4 regions of the Halomonas sp. AOP13-D3-9 genome follow, and region 1 is predicted to be linked to each of the others. Evidence: predicted binding sites of a transcription regulator. Region 1 holds the regulator's gene; each other region holds the start of a gene.
The links. Region 1 encodes FNR, which switches genes on or off when oxygen is low (the NO sensors DNR and NnrR bind a similar motif). Its sites were predicted from a motif close to TTGATNTANATCAA; they were not measured.
Positions count from the first base shown of each region.

Region 1 (4,212 bases):
GTGCTTTTGTGATGACGTTAGGTAGCACGAAACAGCCCGAAAGTGCGACGCTGCGCCGTCATTATTTGCTATGTGAGGCAGGGGAGGTGCAGCCGCCAAGCAGCGATAACTTGAGCGCATTAGTGGAATTTATCGGCAATCGGCCCATTGTGGGCTGGCAGTTGGAGCAGCGCATTGTAGCGTTGAATAGACTACTGACTAAGCAGCTGAATTTTGCGCTACCCAATGCCCAGGTTGATGTGGCGAGACTGCATCAGCGCCAACTGCGGCGTTTGCATCCGGAGGTAGAAGCGCCCACCAGCTTCGCCCAGGCGCTGGCATGCTGGCAGGTGCCCGCCATGGGTGTGCAAAGCGTGCTTGGCGAGGCAACCGCCAGCGCACTTCTGTATATGCGCCTGCAGCGCGTTATGGCGGAGGTGGCATAGGAATGGGGGAAGCACTAGTGTTTGGGTCAGGCGGTGAGTGTTGTTAGAATGTGGCAATATTTCCTCTTTTAGCGCCTTTCACTATCGGCAGTGCTTATTTCATGCAATCCCTAGATTATTTCGACCCGCATTTTGACACGCCAGATGTTGCTCCTGCAGCCTCTCCAGACGCTGTGCAGGCTGATGCTAAGCAGAAGCGTGAATTTAACAAGCTGCAAAAGCGTCTGCGCCGAGAAGTGGGCAATGCGATTATTGATTACCAAATGATCAATGAAGGCGATCGCGTGATGGTGTGCCTCTCCGGCGGTAAGGACAGCTACACGATGCTGGAGATTTTGCGCAACTTGCAGCGCAACGCGCCAGTTAACTTTTCGTTGATAGCGGTCAATCTGGATCAGAAGCAGCCGGGCTTTCCTGAGCATGTGCTGCCTGCCTATCTGGACAAGCAGGGGGTGGAGTATCACATCGTAGAACGCGATACCTACTCGGTGGTGAAGGAGAAAACCCCTGAAGGCAAGACCACCTGCGCGCTCTGTTCACGGCTTCGCCGCGGCTCGCTGTATGGGTTTGCCGAAGAGATTGGGGCCAATAAAATTGCCCTGGGCCATCACCGGGAAGACATTCTTGAAACCCTGTTTCTGAATATGTTCTTCGGCGGCAACCTGAAAGCGATGCCGCCGAAGCTGCTATCCGATGATGGTAAGAATATCGTTATTCGGCCGTTGGCCTACTGCAAAGAAGCGGATATTGCGGAATTTTCGCGGCTGATGGCGTTCCCAATCATTCCCTGCAACCTGTGCGGCTCCCAGCCTAATATGCAGCGTCAGGTGGTCAAAGAGATGCTCGCCGAGTGGGATGAGAAGTTTCCTGGCCGTCTGGAAAGCATGTTTAAAGCGGTGACCAATATTGCGCCCTCCCAGTTGGCAGACCGCAGCCTGTTTGATTTTGAGGGCTTAGAGGCGAAGCAGGCGGAGCTGCTGGCGGGTCGCATCCAGGCCTTCAACGTCAGCTAACCGTTTGCTCTTCCTCTTCGGCGAGGGTAATCAAACGCGGCATATCGAGAATATTGACCTCTCGCCCAGAAACCGCCACCACGCTCTGCTGCTGAAAGCGGCTTAAAATGCGGCTGACGGTTTCCACCGCTAAGCCCAGGTAGTTGCCAATATCGGCCCTCGGCATTGAGAGGCGAAAGCTGTAGGGCGAGTAGCCTCGGCGACGAAAACGGTCCGAAAGGGTAATCAAAAAGGTGGCCAGCCGTTGATCGGCGGTTTTGCGCGAGAGTAGGCGCATCATGCGTCGGTCATCGCGCAACTCTTTGCTCATGCTCCGATACAGCTGGCCACGTAGCTCAGGGATCTCTTCTGAGAGCAAATCCAGGCGGTCAAAAGGAATCTCGCAAACGGTGGTGGTTTCCAGGGCGATAACGCTACCGGGGTAGTGCTCTTCATCAATGCCATCCAGCCCCACCAGTTCACTGGGCAGGTAGAAATTGGTCAACTGCTCACTGCCGTTACCTTCGGCGGTGACCTGTTTCAAACTCCCCGAACGCACCGCGTAAACGCTGGTAAAAGTGTCACCCTGGCGAAACAGCGGCTCGCCTTTTTTCAGCGGCGCACGGCGGCGAATAATCGCATCGAACTGCCCCATATCGTCCAACTCAAGGGCAAGCGGCAGGCACAGCGAGCTAAGGCTGCAGGTTTGGCAGCGCGCTTCGTGGAGTAGCGAGCGTCGGCTGCTCATAGGTTCCAACATGCGGTGCTCCTTGAGTGGGTCAGGATAAAATTAGCAAATTCTTACTTATTGTGGTGCCGTTAGCATGCCTGCAATAAGGTGATTAAACAATCTTAGAGTAGCGCTGCCCTATTTGCCCAGAAAGATGGGTATCGAACGCCATGGCTAAATGGCGCACCAGCAGTCGACCCATGGGCGTGGCGTTAAGTTGATCACCACTACGGGTCAGTAAGCCATCTTGCTCGGCGCTCTGTAAACGCTCCAGAGCGGGGGCAAAATAGCGGGGGGCATCAATGTTCCAGCGCTGGCTGACCGCAGCCAGATCAATGCCCATATCGCACATCAGCCGCTCAATCACATCCCGCCGGATTAGGTCGTCATCACTCAACCGCACGCCTCGCACAGTAGCGAGCTGACCCTGATCCAACGCCGCCTCGTAGCTTGCCAGATCGCTCGGGTTCTGCGCGTAGACGTCATCAATACGTGAAATCGCCGAAACGCCAAGCCCGATTAAATCGCACTGGGCATGGCTGGAGTAGCCTTGGAAGTTGCGCTGTAGCGAGCCGTCGCGCTGAGCAATGGCCAGGCTATCGTCAGGCCGGGCAAAGTGATCCATCCCGATATGTACGTAGCCAGCCGCGGTGAGCATTTCAATCGTGGTGCGCAGAATTGCCAGCTTCTCTTCACCGCCCGGCAAATCATCGACATTAATACGCCGCTGGGGAGCAAAGCGCTCGGGCATATGGGCGTAGTTAAATACTGAAAGACGCGCCGGATTGAGTTCAATCACCTGGCGGAGGGTATTCGCAAAGCTCTTTTCTGTCTGAAACGGTAAACCGTAAATAAGATCGAGATTGAGCGAGCGAAAGCCCAGGCGATGCGCCTCTTCCATCAGCGTTTCGGTGAGTACCCGCGGTTGAATGCGGTTAATGGCTTTCTGCACCAACGGGCTTAAATCCTGCACGCCCAGGCTAATGCGGTTAAAGCCTAACGACTGCAGGTGGCGCAGGGTAAATACATCCGCTTCCCGGGGGTCTATTTCAATCGCGTAGTCGCGATCGGCAGAGGACGAAAGGCCAAACCGGGCATCCAAACGATCAATCAGGTCGCCCATCTGATTCAAGCTAAGAAAGGTCGGCGTTCCGCCACCCCAGTGTAGCTGCTCCACCGGTCGTGATGTATCCAAGTGGCGTGCGGTCAGCACCATTTCACGGTCGAGCCGGGATAAGTAAGGCTCGGTCAGGGCGGTGTTCTTGGTGGCGATTTTATTGCATGCGCAGTAGAAGCAGATCTTGCGACAAAAAGGCACGTGAACATACAGCGACAGCGAACGCTGACTGGCATTGCTACGCTCTAGTGCCTGGGTCAGGTCACCGGGGGTGAATTGGTCGTGAAATGACAGCGCCGTGGGGTAAGACGTGTAGCGTGGTCCGCTGGTGTCGTAGCGGCGCAGCAGGGCTTCATCCCACACCGGCTGCACGGGCGCTGCCGCCACAGACGAGGTAAGAGGTGAAACCGCAGGGGCATGAACGGGCATGAAGGGGCGCTCCGACGTGAGGTAATGCCGCTAGCCTAACCCGTGACGAAAGCGTAAAGATTGAGCCATGTCATGCTATTAGAGGTTGTGTGCCGTAAGAGTCCAGAGCTGCCACAGCGCAAACGCGATAATCGTTAGTGCCGCCACGCTGCGCGTCGCCGGGTGGCGAATCAGGTGGCTTAGCTGGCGCGCAGCGAGGCCAGTGGCGAGCAGCGCCGGCAGGGTGCCTAGCCCAAATGCGCCCATTAGCAGCGCGCCCTGGAGCGGGTCGGCTATCGCCAGGCTCCAGGCCAGCATGGAGTAGACCAGCCCACAGGGTAGCCAGCCCCAAAGTGCGCCTAGCGCGAAGGCTTGAGGGATATACACCACCGGCATTAAGCGCCGCCCCACAGGCTCGATAAAGCGCCATAGACGGCGGCCAACCGCCTCCACTTTGAGCAGCCCTTTCCACCAGTTGGCGATATACAGTGCCATCAGGATCAGCATCAGCGCGGCAAACACCTGAAGCAGCATTCGTGC
Region 1 is NZ_JBQSYH010000003.1:149,251-153,462, reverse strand. It holds gene ACT3UM_RS04480 (3'-5' exonuclease family protein) at 1-425, shown strand, start outside; gene ttcA (tRNA 2-thiocytidine(32) synthetase TtcA) at 527-1,438, shown strand; gene fnr (fumarate/nitrate reduction transcriptional regulator Fnr) at 1,431-2,177, opposite strand; gene hemN (oxygen-independent coproporphyrinogen III oxidase) at 2,260-3,693, opposite strand; gene ACT3UM_RS04460 (sulfite exporter TauE/SafE family protein) at 3,772-4,212, opposite strand, start outside.

Region 2 (4,212 bases), on a different contig from region 1:
CAAGCCGCATGTTTGGCGGTTTTGCGCCATAGCGTATCCAGTCTACCTGGCGCTTTATCACGCCGAATGCGCCGGTGCCGCGGCCCTTCCAGGCGATGCTCGAACCAGATAAACAGAAACGTCCACACGCTTTGCGGGCAGCTGTAGCCACACCACACTCGCCCAGCCACTACCGTGATCAAAAACAACCCAAAAGCGCACAGCACTAGAATCCAGGTGAGCAAGATAAAGTCCTGTGGATAAAACGTCGCCGCAAACAGGTGGAACTCCTGGGCTGAGAGGTCAAACCACACCAGCGGCCGATCACCCCAATTGATCCACGGCAAGCCGAAATAGAGCGCCATCAACAGCCAGTTAGAAAAGCGCCGGATACGCTGAAAAAAACCGCTTATTTCTCGCACATAAATATGTCCGAGCTTCGGTGGCTTGCTACTGGGAGACTGAGAATTGGGCGACTTAGACGGAGGAGTATGGTGTTCAACCGCCGCCTCAGTAGTCATGTCTTGCAGTGGAATGCGTTGCGTCATACCGATATCCAAAAAAGAAAGAATGGAGGCTTATGCGGTCGAGGGGCGTCGCGGGGCAGATGATTAAGCATTTGTTAGAAGGCGCGACTTTTAAGTTAGCCGCTACTATGCTCATACAGGGATGGCACAAACAGATGCAGTTTTAGAGAAATAAGGCGTATCAGTTAGCACTAGCCTCTCACACCGCTGCTTTCTGATATGCTGTTTATTACTATATTTGAGTCTGTTTTACGCTTCGCACATGCGGCACAGTGGTGCTTTCTATAAGCAGAGATCCGCGCTGTGCCAGCTAACACTGTGATGGAGCATTCGGGCGTTTTAATCAATACACCGACGGTTTATCCCATGAAACGCTACGAACAGTTTGCCGATGAGATAGCGACGCTGATTCGCCAAGGTGTGCTTGGCCCAGGGGAACGAATCCCCTCGGTGCGCCAGGCTAGCCGCCATCACGGCATTAGCCCTTCTACGGTGTTCCAGGCTTACTATTTACTTGAGAACCGTGGGCTTATCACTGCAAGGGCACGCTCGGGGTATTTTGTGCGTGAACACGCCCGGCGCCTGCTGGACGAACCGCGTGTAACGCTGCAGCCCACCGACCCAGCAGAGGTAGAAGTCAGCGAGTTGGTGTTCTCAGTGCTTGGCTCGCTTCAGGATGACCGCACGGTGCCCTTTGGATCGGCCTTTCCCAGTCCTGAGCTGTTTCCGCTTTCGCGCTTGAGTATCAGCATGACGCGGGGGTTGCGGGCGCTTTCGCCTCAACAGGTGGTGGCTGACATGACCACCGGGCATACCGATCTGTGTCGGCAGATTGCCCTGCGCTACATGCTGGGCGGCATTCAACTGCCGATGGAAGAGCTGGTGATTACCAATGGTGCTCTGGAGGGGCTTAATCTAGCGCTGCAGAGTGTTACCCAGCCGGGCGATCTGGTGGCGATTGAGTCGCCGGCGTTTTATGCCAGCCTGCAGGTATTGGAGCGACTAAAACTTCGCGCCGTAGAGGTTCCGGTTCACCCACGGGAGGGAATCGACCTCGACGTGTTGGCAGAGCGACTAGAGACACTGCCCATCAAAGCCTGCTGGTTTATGAGCCATTTACAGAACCCAATCGGCGCCAGCATGAGCAGAGAGCGCAAACAAGCCCTCTATCAGCTGATAAAACAGCACCAAGTGCCGATGCTAGAGGATGATGTATATGCCGAGCTGTACTTTGGCAGCACCCCACCCGCGCCCGTAAAAACCTTCGATGATGAGGGGTTGGTCATTCACTGCAGCTCCTTCTCAAAGTGCTTGGCACCCGGCTACCGGGTCGGTTGGGTAGCGGGCGGCCGCTATGCACAGGCCATCTCGCGGCTAAAACTGATGACCACAATCTCGCCCTCCGTGCCCGCTCAGGCAGCCATCGCTGACTATTTGCAGCACGGCGGTTATGACCGCCATTTGCGCAAACTCCGCCACGCCTTAGAAGCCCAGCAAGGCAGCATGTTAGCGGCGGCGGATCGCTACTTTCCTACCCATACTCGCATCACCCGCCCAGCGGGCGGCTACTTTTTGTGGGTGGAGTTTCCCGAGCAGGTGGATTCGCTGCGGCTATTTAATACGGCGCTCGACCATGGCGTTAGCTTAGCGCCAGGCCCGATTTTTTCCGCGACCCAGCAGTTTCGCCACTGCGTGCGCCTAAGCTATGGCCACCCCTGGACGCCACGCAGCGAGCGCGGTATGGAAACGTTGGGGCAGTTATTAACGCTTTTCTGACTATCTTTCCTGACCAATTATGTAAAGCCGCTATTAGTACCTCAGTGCTTAACCCAGAGCAACTGATCTGGTTTTTTAGTGAAAAACTGAGTCTGTTATGAAATACAGCAAGCGATAGACTGTTCCGATGAAGCCATACAGCGGCTATACCGGCCCACTATTTAGTTAAGACAGTGGCTGTCATCGGAGGAAGCGCCATGCTCGGAATCGCGGCCATTGATTTGGCCAGGGTGCAGTTTGCCTTTACTATTTCCTTTCACATCATTTTTCCCGCCATCACTATCGGTTTAGCCAGCTACCTGGCCGTGCTGGAAGGGCTGTGGCTAAAGACCCAGCGGGATACCTATCGCCATCTATACCACTTCTGGTCAAAAATCTTTGCCGTCAACTTTGCCATGGGCGTGGTCTCGGGCATTGTGATGGCCTACCAGTTTGGCACCCATTGGAGCGGCTTTTCTGCCTTTGCGGGGAGTGTCACAGGGCCATTGCTCACCTACGAAGTGCTCACAGCTTTCTTCCTGGAAGCCGGCTTTCTAGGGGTGATGCTATTTGGCTGGGAGCGCGTTGGCAGGGGCCTGCACTTTTTTGCCACCTGCATGGTCGCGCTCGGCACCCTCATATCGATGTTTTGGATACTCTCCTCCAACAGTTGGATGCAGACCCCGCAAGGCCACGACATCATCAACGGTGTGGTGATTCCCGTTGATTGGATGAAGATTGTCTTTAATCCCTCTTTTCCCTACCGCCTTGCCCATATGGCACTGGCTGCTTTCTTAAGTACAGCGCTATTTGTCGCCGCCTCCGCCGCTTGGCTGCTACTAAGGGGCAAGCACTCCCCTGAAGTACGCACCATGCTCTCCATGGCGCTGATCATGCTGGCCATCACTGCCCCGCTTCAGGCCGTGGTGGGTGACATGCATGGTCTTAATACTCTGGAACACCAGCCTGCCAAGATCGCCGCTATCGAAGGGCACTGGGATAACAGTAGCGGTGAACCCACCCCGCTGATCCTGTTCGGCTTACCCGATATGAACCGCGAAGAGACTCGCTTCAAAGTGGAGATTCCCGTGTTGGGCAGCCTGCTGTTACAGCACAGCTTGACCGAGCAAATCCCCGCCCTTAAGGAGTTCGCCCCGGAAGACCGCCCCAATTCGACTATCGTGTTCTGGAGCTTTCGGTTAATGGTTGGGCTTGGGGTGTTAATGATTCTGCTTGCCATCGTGGGCAACACCCTGCGCATCAAAGGGCGGCTATATACATCCCGCCGCTTTCTACTGTTCACGTTAGGCATGGGCCCAGCGGGGCTAGTGGCTTTACTGGCGGGCTGGTTTACCACCGAAGTAGGCCGCCAACCTTGGGTCGTCTACGGATTACTGCGCACCGCCGATGCCGCTTCAGCGCACAACGCTGTGCACCTCAGCATTAGCTTGGCGGCCTTTGTGGTGGTCTATCTGGCCGTCTTCGGCACCGGCGTTATCTACATGATGAGCTTGGTCAATAAAGGCCCAAGCGATTCCCCTTCGCACACCTTAGGTGGCCCAGGCCATCAACACACGCCCGCACGGCCGCTCTCGGCGGTTAACGACACACTGACGACTCACTACTAGATTGGGGTGCACTATGGGCATTGATTTATCACTTATCTGGGCCATTATCATCCTGTTTGGTGTGATGATGTATGTGGTCATGGATGGTTTTGACTTAGGCATTGGCCTGCTTTTTCTAAGCGTTCATGACGAGCAGGAGCGCGACATTATGATGAACACCGTGGCGCCCGTGTGGGACGGCAACGAAACCTGGCTAGTGTTAGGCGGCGCGGGACTATTCGCCGCCTTCCCTCTCGCCTACGCTGTGGTGTTGGAAGCACTGGCGATTCCGCTAATCGTGATGTTGCTGGGGCTAATTTTTCGCGGCGTCGCCTTTGAGTTTC
Region 2 is NZ_JBQSYH010000008.1:23,745-27,956, forward strand. It holds gene ccoG (cytochrome c oxidase accessory protein CcoG) at 1-527, opposite strand, end outside; gene mapR (GntR family transcriptional regulator MpaR) at 873-2,282, shown strand; gene ACT3UM_RS10255 (cytochrome ubiquinol oxidase subunit I) at 2,480-3,889, shown strand; gene cydB (cytochrome d ubiquinol oxidase subunit II) at 3,903-4,212, shown strand, end outside.
Region 2: the regulator FNR is predicted to act here: its motif matches at 2,331-2,344, upstream of ACT3UM_RS10255 (cytochrome ubiquinol oxidase subunit I).

Region 3 (4,212 bases), on a different contig from region 1:
TGGCCCACTTCAGCGCCCGTTCGATAACCTGTAGATCAAGATGGTGCATTAAATCGCCGCCTCCATGGTGAGCCGAAGGGCGGCTTTCAGTGCATCGCGAATGGTGTCAGGGGTAAAAGGGGGATGGGTAAAGCGTACCCCCGTGGCATCAAAAAGCGCGTTGGCAATCGCGGGAGCGCCGGGCAGTGAGGCGGACTCCCCAACGCCGAGTGGGGGTAGTTCAGGGCGATCAAGCAGCATGACGTCGATGGGAGGAAGCTCTGAGAAACGCAGAATGGGGTAGCCGCCCCACTCTCTGCTGGTCGGTAAACCATCCTCAAAGGTTACCCGCTCCTTTAACGTGCGGCTGAGCATCTGGATCACATTGCCATGCACCTGATGGCGAACGCCGGCGGGGTTCACCATTAAGCCCGCATCCTGACCCACATATAAGTTCTCGACGACAACCCGCCCACTCTTCACATTGACTGTAAGTTCAATCACCCAGGCGGCAAGCGCGGCACCAAAGCCGGGAAATTTACTATGTACGTACTGGGCGTAAGCGAAGCCTCGGCCGTAGCGCCACTCGCCATCGCTACTCGGGTTGGCGTTAGCGGTGCAGGGTTTCCAGTTCGCACGTTTGGCTAACTCTTCGACAAGCTCGCAGGCGCGGTTATCGGCTAAGTAGCGCAACCGATAGGCGACAGGATCTTCACCCGCCAAGTAGGCGAGTTCATCAATATAGCTTTCGTGGGCGAAGGTGCTGGGCAGTGCCGAGACGCCACGCAGCCAGGAGGCACGAACCAGCGTCGGGACGTCGTCGCACACTATTTGGCGATGAGGATAGCGGTAGGGCGGCACCGACGTTCGATCCCCCATTTCAAAGGGGATATCAATCGGTGAGGCGGCGCCGGTCAGCAGCAGTGCCAGGGTGGGCGCACTGTTAGAGGGGTAGCGCGTATTAAAGCGATAGCCTGCTGGGCTGCCATCTGCGTTTAAGCCGCCCTGGATGGCCATATACTGAGCAGCCCCTTTAGGCTCCCAGGTGTGCTCCTGCTCACGGGTTAGTTGTACACGAACAGGTCGACCCACCGCCTGAGACAGCAGCACTGCATCCGCGCCAACGTCGTCGGCGCAGTTGCGGCCATAGCAGCCTGATGTTTCCATGCGGGTAATGGTGATAACGCCTTCATCCAAACCGGTAAGGCGGGCGAGGTCGGCGCGCAGGCTGTGTGGATTTTGGGTGCCCGACCATACGTGAAGGCCATCTTCATTGGCATCGGCGACAGAGCACGAAGGGCCGATAGAGCCATGCAGTTGGAAAGGCCACACATAGTGACGATTGAGCGGATGCTGTGCGGCAGCCAGAGCGCTGTCGAGATCACCCTCTTCGAGGAGTATGCGCTGCTTGCTGGGCAGGTCGAGCAGTGCTTGCTCTATGTTGTCCAACTGAGGCAAGCCTTCGATTGGGCGCCACTGGATCTTTAGCTGTTTGGCGGCAGCAGCAGCCTGCTCTTCACGCTCGGCCACCACGCCAACAAAGTCACCGACCACCACGACACTTATCACACCTGGCAAATGCGCCACAGAGCTTTCATCTACCGCGATTAAACTGTTGCCAATAAAGTCGCCGCTATCATGGCCGACATAAGGCGGACGAATCACTCGCCCATGTAGCATGTTGGGCAGGCGCAGATCGTGGATAAAGGTCAATTCCCCGGTGGCCTTGGCGGGTATATCCACGCGGGAGGTCGATTGGCCGACCAGGGTATAATGGCTGACCGGCTTAAGCGGCACCTCATCGGCAAGCTTTAATGCATGACGGGTGCCCCGCAGCAACTCCCCAAAGCTAACGGATGAGCGGTTATTATCACTTGGCGTAATAGCGCCGTTCTGGCAGCTAAGTAGTGAGCGCTCAGTGTCAAAGTGCTTTGCTGCCAGGGTTAATAGGTACTCCCGCGCCTGTGCCGCAGCTCGTCGTAAAGGCTCGGCAGTGATCTGAATCGATGCACTGGCTATGGTGGGGCCTTGGTTGGGGGCTTCAACGGAGTTGCCCAGCACCATTGTGACGCCGTCGAACGCGACGCTAAGCTCTTCTGCGACAATTTGAGCGAGCGCCGTGCGTATGCCTGTGCCCAGGTCTACGTGGCCGTTGAAAGCCACGATATGACTATCGCTCAGTACGGCAATGAATATCTCAGGCTCATGGGGGGTGAAGTTTGAGTGTGTACCTGGCTGTCCGGGCGCGGGCTTGGGGGGCGTAACCGGGTCGCGATAGATCACCAGAACATCAGACCCATACAGCAGTGACTCTCTTGTATAGTCTGGTTTATCAGCCATGTCTGCCTCCCACGCTCGCGTTTACGATGATCAGTGCGGATGAATTTTAGGTGATGAAAGAGCGATAACTAAGGTAAAATTATAGCGTGTACGCCATAAAAGCATGATGAATTGATCCAGCGCAAGCAGTATTTAAAGCGTTGATGCATCATTTTGTTAACCAGTGCCATACTCGATACACGTCGTCGCTAATAGATTAAGGATATGGAATGACAACGGATAGTGCGCTCAAACACTCGTCTTCCGGTGAGCACCCCACGCCTTCAGAGCAGGGGTATGATTTTTCTGAGCAAGTAGGGCATCTACTGCGTAAAGCCTACCAGCGGCATACGGCTATTTTTCAGCGCTACAGCAGCGATAAGCAGCTTACGGCCATTCAATTTGTCACGCTGTGCACGGTGATGGAGCGTGGCCCCAGCTCGTTAACCGATATCGTCAACGCCACGGCGATTGATCCAGCCACTATCCGTGGCGTCATTAAACGTCTTAAAGCGCGGGGGTGGATCTCGCTCACCACCGACCCCAATGATCAACGTAAAGTCATGGTCGTGATCACTGAGGCCGGGGAGACATTAGTCGAGGCTATGGTGCCCAGTGCCAAGCAAATTAGCGATCAGACCATGAAAAATCTCAACCCGGCAGAGCGGGTTGCCTTAATGCATCTGCTGGAAAAAATGAACGCGGACGGATAACACAACCGAGACGCCCGCTTCACCTGTGTTCTTGGGCACTCCTAACGCTTTATTAAGTAATCCAGTGTTTCATCCAGTCCAATCACATCGCCATATTTGCTATCGATATCAAACAGATTAGCTTCATGGGGCGCGGGGTGGCGGTCGCCCACACAGTCACGTACCACCATCACCCGAAAGCCGTGCTGTACGCCGTCAACGGCGGTGGCGCGAATGCAGCCGCTGGTGGAGCAACCGGTAATGATCAGCGTATCGATCCCCATGGCGACCAGCGTGGAAGCCAGCGAAGTACCAAAGAAAGCGCTGGCATACTGCTTGGTCATTACCAGCTCATCTTCTCTGGGGGCCACCTCGGGGCAGAACTCCGCGTAAGGGTTGCCCGCCACCATCGCCCGCATGACCGGTGCCTTCTTGACCCAAATGCCACCATCGATTTGATCCGGGGCGTGATAAAGAATATTGGTGTGGATAACGGGCGTACCCGTCCGCCGTGCGGTATTGAGTAGCGGCGGCATATTGGCCACCGCATCCACCACACCCTGGGCAAATAGCGGCGAACCGGGGGTCGTGTAGCCCTGCATAAAATCAACCACCAGCAGCGCGGGTCTTTTGCCAAAACCAATGCGTCCATCCCACACGCCCTTGTAGTTGTTATCTAAGCTGTCATCTAAAGAGCTGTCATTAGCACCGCTGCCGTTGGTTGCTTGGCTGGGGTTGGTCATAGTGCTATCTCCTAGTAAGCCCCTGATAAGAGGGCGCCCGCGCCCGGTACGATGGGCTCCAGGTCGAGTGCCTTGAGCATGGCGTAGGTGGTCGCGATAGCTGCGGTCACAACGGGCTTTCCGGTTAAGGCTTCTACCTTGGCGACGGCCGGTAGTGAGGGCATTTGCACACAGGCTGACAAGACGATAGCGTCCACGTTACTTAAATCGAGACTGGCGACGATCTCGGGAAGATTGGCGGGATCGTGGCGGGCAACATCAAGGTTGTTGGGGATCTCAAGCGCCCGGTAGTCGAGCACGTCAATGCCTTCCTGACGGATGTAGTCGACCACCATTTCGGTCAGCGGCTTCATGTAAGGCGCCACGACCACCACACGTTTGGCTTTCATCACACCTAGAGCATCCACCAGCGCACCGGCACTGGTCACTACGGGTGTGTCGCAGCCGTTCTCTTCGGTGCGGCTGCGCAGCCGCTTTTG
Region 3 is NZ_JBQSYH010000001.1:11,750-15,961, forward strand. It holds gene ACT3UM_RS00050 (XdhC family protein) at 1-49, opposite strand, end outside; gene ACT3UM_RS00055 (xanthine dehydrogenase family protein molybdopterin-binding subunit) at 49-2,319, opposite strand; gene ACT3UM_RS00060 (MarR family winged helix-turn-helix transcriptional regulator) at 2,529-3,011, shown strand; gene ACT3UM_RS00065 (N-carbamoylsarcosine amidohydrolase) at 3,053-3,733, opposite strand; gene ACT3UM_RS00070 (maleate cis-trans isomerase family protein) at 3,745-4,212, opposite strand, start outside.
Region 3: the regulator FNR is predicted to act here: its motif matches at 2,431-2,444, upstream of ACT3UM_RS00055 (xanthine dehydrogenase family protein molybdopterin-binding subunit).

Region 4 (4,212 bases), on a different contig from region 1:
AAGTTCCACACTCTGGCAACGCAACTAACAACGATGGCCCCGCGCCTGCGCCATATCACGCTGGAGGGGGGCCATAATCTTCATGCTGAGCAACCAGAGATGATTGCTCAGCAGCTCAACACTTGGTACCTAGGCTAGTGTTTATCAACTGATCAGCATAAGCCAGGGCAGGCCGATCACCAGCCAAACCACCAGGAAAAGCAGCCCGAAAATCGCCCCTAGCCGCCAAAACAGTGCGCTGGGTAAGTAGCCGCTGCCGTAGTAAACCGGGCTAGGCCCAGTGCCGTAGGGGGTGAGAATGCCCATAAAGCCGAGGGTGGGGAGTAGCAGCAGGATAAACATCTGCATATCCAGCCCGGCAATACCCGATGCCGCCGCCAGAATCACCGGCAGTAGGGCGGTCACGTGGGCCGTCACGCTGGCAAAGAAGTAGTGCAGTAGGTAAAAAATAACCACTAGCGCCACCATGGCCATCACTGGGTCGAAGTGGCTTATCTGCCCACCCACCACACCGCCAAACCAGTTAACGAATCCTACTTGACTGAGTCCGCCTGCTAGCGCCACCAGGGTGGCAAACCACACAAAGGTATTCCAAGCCGCACGATTGTTAAGAATATCGTCCCAGCTAATGATGCTTGTTAACAGCATGCCGCAGATGACCACTAGGCCTACCAGTGAGCCGGAGATGATGCTGCCAGCAAAAATCCACAGCAGCAGCGCAGTGACCACCATAACGACCAGCATGATTTCATGGCGGGTCAGTGCGCCCAGCTTGGTTAACTCCTTGCCGGCCCAGTCGGAAATTTCATCGCCCGCCTTCACTTCGGGGGAACATAGCCAATAGCTTAGCAGCGGCACCAGCAGTAACAGCAGAATGCCCGCTGGCACGACCGCCATAAACCACTGCCCCCAGTTGATTTGGATGCCGGTGGTACTTTCGGTTAGCGCGATAGCCAATAAGTTGGGGGCCAGGGCGGTCAAAAATAGCGAGCTGGTCACGCAGGTAGAGGCCAGTGCTGTCCACATCAAAAAGCTACCCATGCGCTTCATGCTGGGGTCATTAGGGTGCGAATCGTAAAGCGGTGGCAAGTTACGAATCACCGGGTAGATCGTGCCCGCACTGCGCGCCGTATTAGAGGGCGTAAAGGGCGCGAGAATGCCATCGGCAATCATCACCGCGTAGCCAAGGGTCAAGGTTCTCTTACCCATTGCCTTGACCAGCCAGAGGGAAATTCGTCGACCTAGGCCGGTTTTTTCGTAGCCCAGGGCAAACATAAAGGCACCAAAAATCAGCCATACGGTAGAGTTGGTAAAGCCCGACACCGCCCAGGAAAAGGCTTGGCCAGCGGGGTTGAAACCGTTAACGGCGAGCTGTTCGGGAGAGAACAACACCCACCTTGAAAGTAGCGCCACTAGGGTAACGCCGATCAGACCCACCACCGCGCCCGGTAGTGGTTCAAGAATCAAACCCACCACGCAGCCCAGGAAAATGGCTAAAAAATACCACGCATGAGGCGCAAGCCCCGGGGGAATGGGGATCAGCGCGACGATGATAGTGACTGCTAGCGGTGCTAACAGTTTCCATCGCGGTGAGGGTTGAGCATTCGTCGTCATGCGGCACCTCTCTTTAGTTTTCTTGAGCCTGTCTGGGCTTCTTTTATTGCCTGGTATTGCTTGGCGGATAGCTATCTGCCTTGCAGTGAGTGGCTTGAAGAGTAGGGGCTGCGGCACGCGGGGAACAGCAATACCCGCTCGATCTCCCACTTGCTTGACGCACGTCAATAGTTCTTTGGACTAATGAGCAGGGCCTGCCAAGGGCGTGGTAAGTTCGAATAATGAAAGGGCACCGAAGAGTGCCGCCAGTACCACCTTTGACTTGGCTAATGGAAGGGGTTGTCATGCAGCAGCGAGATTTCGATATCGTCATTGTCGGTGGGGGCGGCGCAGGCTTACGTGCTGCTATTGGAGCTGCCGAGCAGGCTAAAACCCAGGGCGCCCCTCAGCGTATTGCGCTGCTCTCCAAGGTGTACCCCATGCGCTCCCATACCGTTGCCGCGGAAGGCGGAGCGGCGGCGGTTACCAGTGAAGAAGACTCCCATCAGGCGCATTTTGATGACACCGTTTCCGGCGGTGACTGGCTGGTTGAACAGGGTGTCGTCGACTACTTTGTTCACCACGCTTACCAAGAGCTGGTGCAGATGGAGCGCTGGGGCTGTCCCTGGAGCCGTAAAGACGATGGCCAAGTGCAAGTACGCCGCTTTGGGGGCATGAAAACCGCCCGCACTTGGTTCGCCGCCGACAAAACCGGCTTCCATATGCTCCACACCCTATTTCAAACCTCGCTGAAATATCCCGAGATCGAGCGTTTCGACGAGTACTTCGTGCTCGACCTGGCGGTTCACGAAGGCGCAGTGATTGGTGTGATTGCGCTACAAATCGCCACTGGCGAATTAACCGTGCTGCGCGCCAAAGCGGTGATTCTGGCCACCGGCGGCGCGGGGCGTTTATTCCGTTTCAACACCAATGCGGGCATTGTTACCGGCGACGGTATGGCGATGGCTTATCGCCACGGTGTGGCACTGCGGGATATGGAGTTTGTTCAGTATCACCCCACCGGCCTGCCCGGCTCCGGCATTTTGATTACCGAAGCGTGCCGGGGTGAAGGGGGGATTCTGCTAAACAAAGATGGCTATCGCTATCTGCAGGATTATGGCCTTGGCCCGGAAACACCGCTTGGCAAACCGGAAAACAAGTACATGGAGCTAGGCCCTCGGGACAAACTCTCCCAGGCTTTCTGGCAGGAGCAGCAGGCAGGCCGCACCGGCAAGTTTGGCGACAGCGATGTGGTCTATCTTGATCTGCGCCACTTGGGTGAAAAGACCATTCTGGAGCGCCTGCCGTTTATCTGCGAGCTGGCCAAATCCTATATCAACGTCGACCCGGTGAAAGAGCCCATCCCCATTCGCCCAGCGGTTCACTACACCATGGGCGGTATTGAAACCAACCCCCAGTGTGAAACTTCCATTGCCGGGCTGTACGCCGCCGGGGAGTGTGCTTCGGTGGGCTTGCACGGCGCCAACCGTTTGGGCTCTAACTCGCTAACTGAGCTATTGGTGTTTGGCCGCCTGGCCGGTGAGCAGGCCAGTCAGCGTGCGGCGCAAACAGAGTGGGCCGATGAGCGCCTGCTGGAAGCCCAGGGCGACCGCCAGCAAGCCAAGCTGCTGCGGCTATGTGACGGAACGGGGAGCGGCGAGAACTGGGTAGAACTCAAGCACGCCATGGTGCAGGCCATGGAGAGCGGCTGTGGGATTTACCGCACCGAAGAGGGCATGCGCCATTCGCTGGATACCATGCGCCAACTGCGTGCGCGCTTCAACGAGATCCGCGTTAACGATACCAGCAAGATTTTTAATACCGAGTTACTGGAATGTCTTGAACTGGAGTGTGGCCTGGATATTGCCGAAGCCTCCTGTTTGGGCGCGCTTGAGCGCCGTGAGTCCCGCGGTGCCCACCAGCGCTTGGATGAAGGCATGCAGAAACGCGATGACGTTAACTACCTTAAGCATAGCCAGGTGTTCTACCAAGGCGATGCCCATGCCGAGCTGCGCTGGCAGGACGTCGATGTGCAATTCTCTGCCCCGGCGGAGCGGGCCTATGGCGATGCGGGCAAGGGGGAGAAGGTATGAGTACCGATCAGATTACTGCCAAGCGTGTTAGCGCTGATAACACCAGCACCAAGCATATCAGCGTCAAACGCTACCTGCCGGACACCTCGACTGAAACGTACTGGCAGGAGTACGACCTGCCGGTGGATGACAGCACCTCGCTGCTGGATGCCCTTAACCACATCAAGGAGCAGCTCGATAGCACGCTGAGCTACCGCTGGTCTTGCCGTATGGCGATCTGTGGCTCCTGCGGGGTGATGGTGAACGGCATTCCCAAGCTGGGCTGTAAAACCTTCCTGCGCGATTACGAGGGTGATATTCGTATCGAGCCGCTGGCCCACTTCCCCGTGCAGCGGGATCTGGTGGTGGATATGGCGATCTTCCTGGAACACCTGGCGGCGGTTAAGCCCTATCTGATTGACAATAATCCGGTAAAACCCTACGACCCCAAGGCGCCGGAAACCTATCAGCAGACACCAGAGCAGCTGGAGCGCTACAAGCAGTTCGCTAACTGCATCAACTGTGGGCTTTGCTACTCCGCCTGCCC
Region 4 is NZ_JBQSYH010000001.1:181,402-185,613, forward strand. It holds gene menH (2-succinyl-6-hydroxy-2,4-cyclohexadiene-1-carboxylate synthase) at 1-138, shown strand, start outside; gene ACT3UM_RS00835 (anion permease) at 145-1,614, opposite strand; gene frdA (fumarate reductase (quinol) flavoprotein subunit) at 1,899-3,686, shown strand; gene ACT3UM_RS00845 (succinate dehydrogenase/fumarate reductase iron-sulfur subunit) at 3,683-4,212, shown strand, end outside.
Region 4: the regulator FNR is predicted to act here: its motif matches at 1,769-1,782, upstream of frdA (fumarate reductase (quinol) flavoprotein subunit).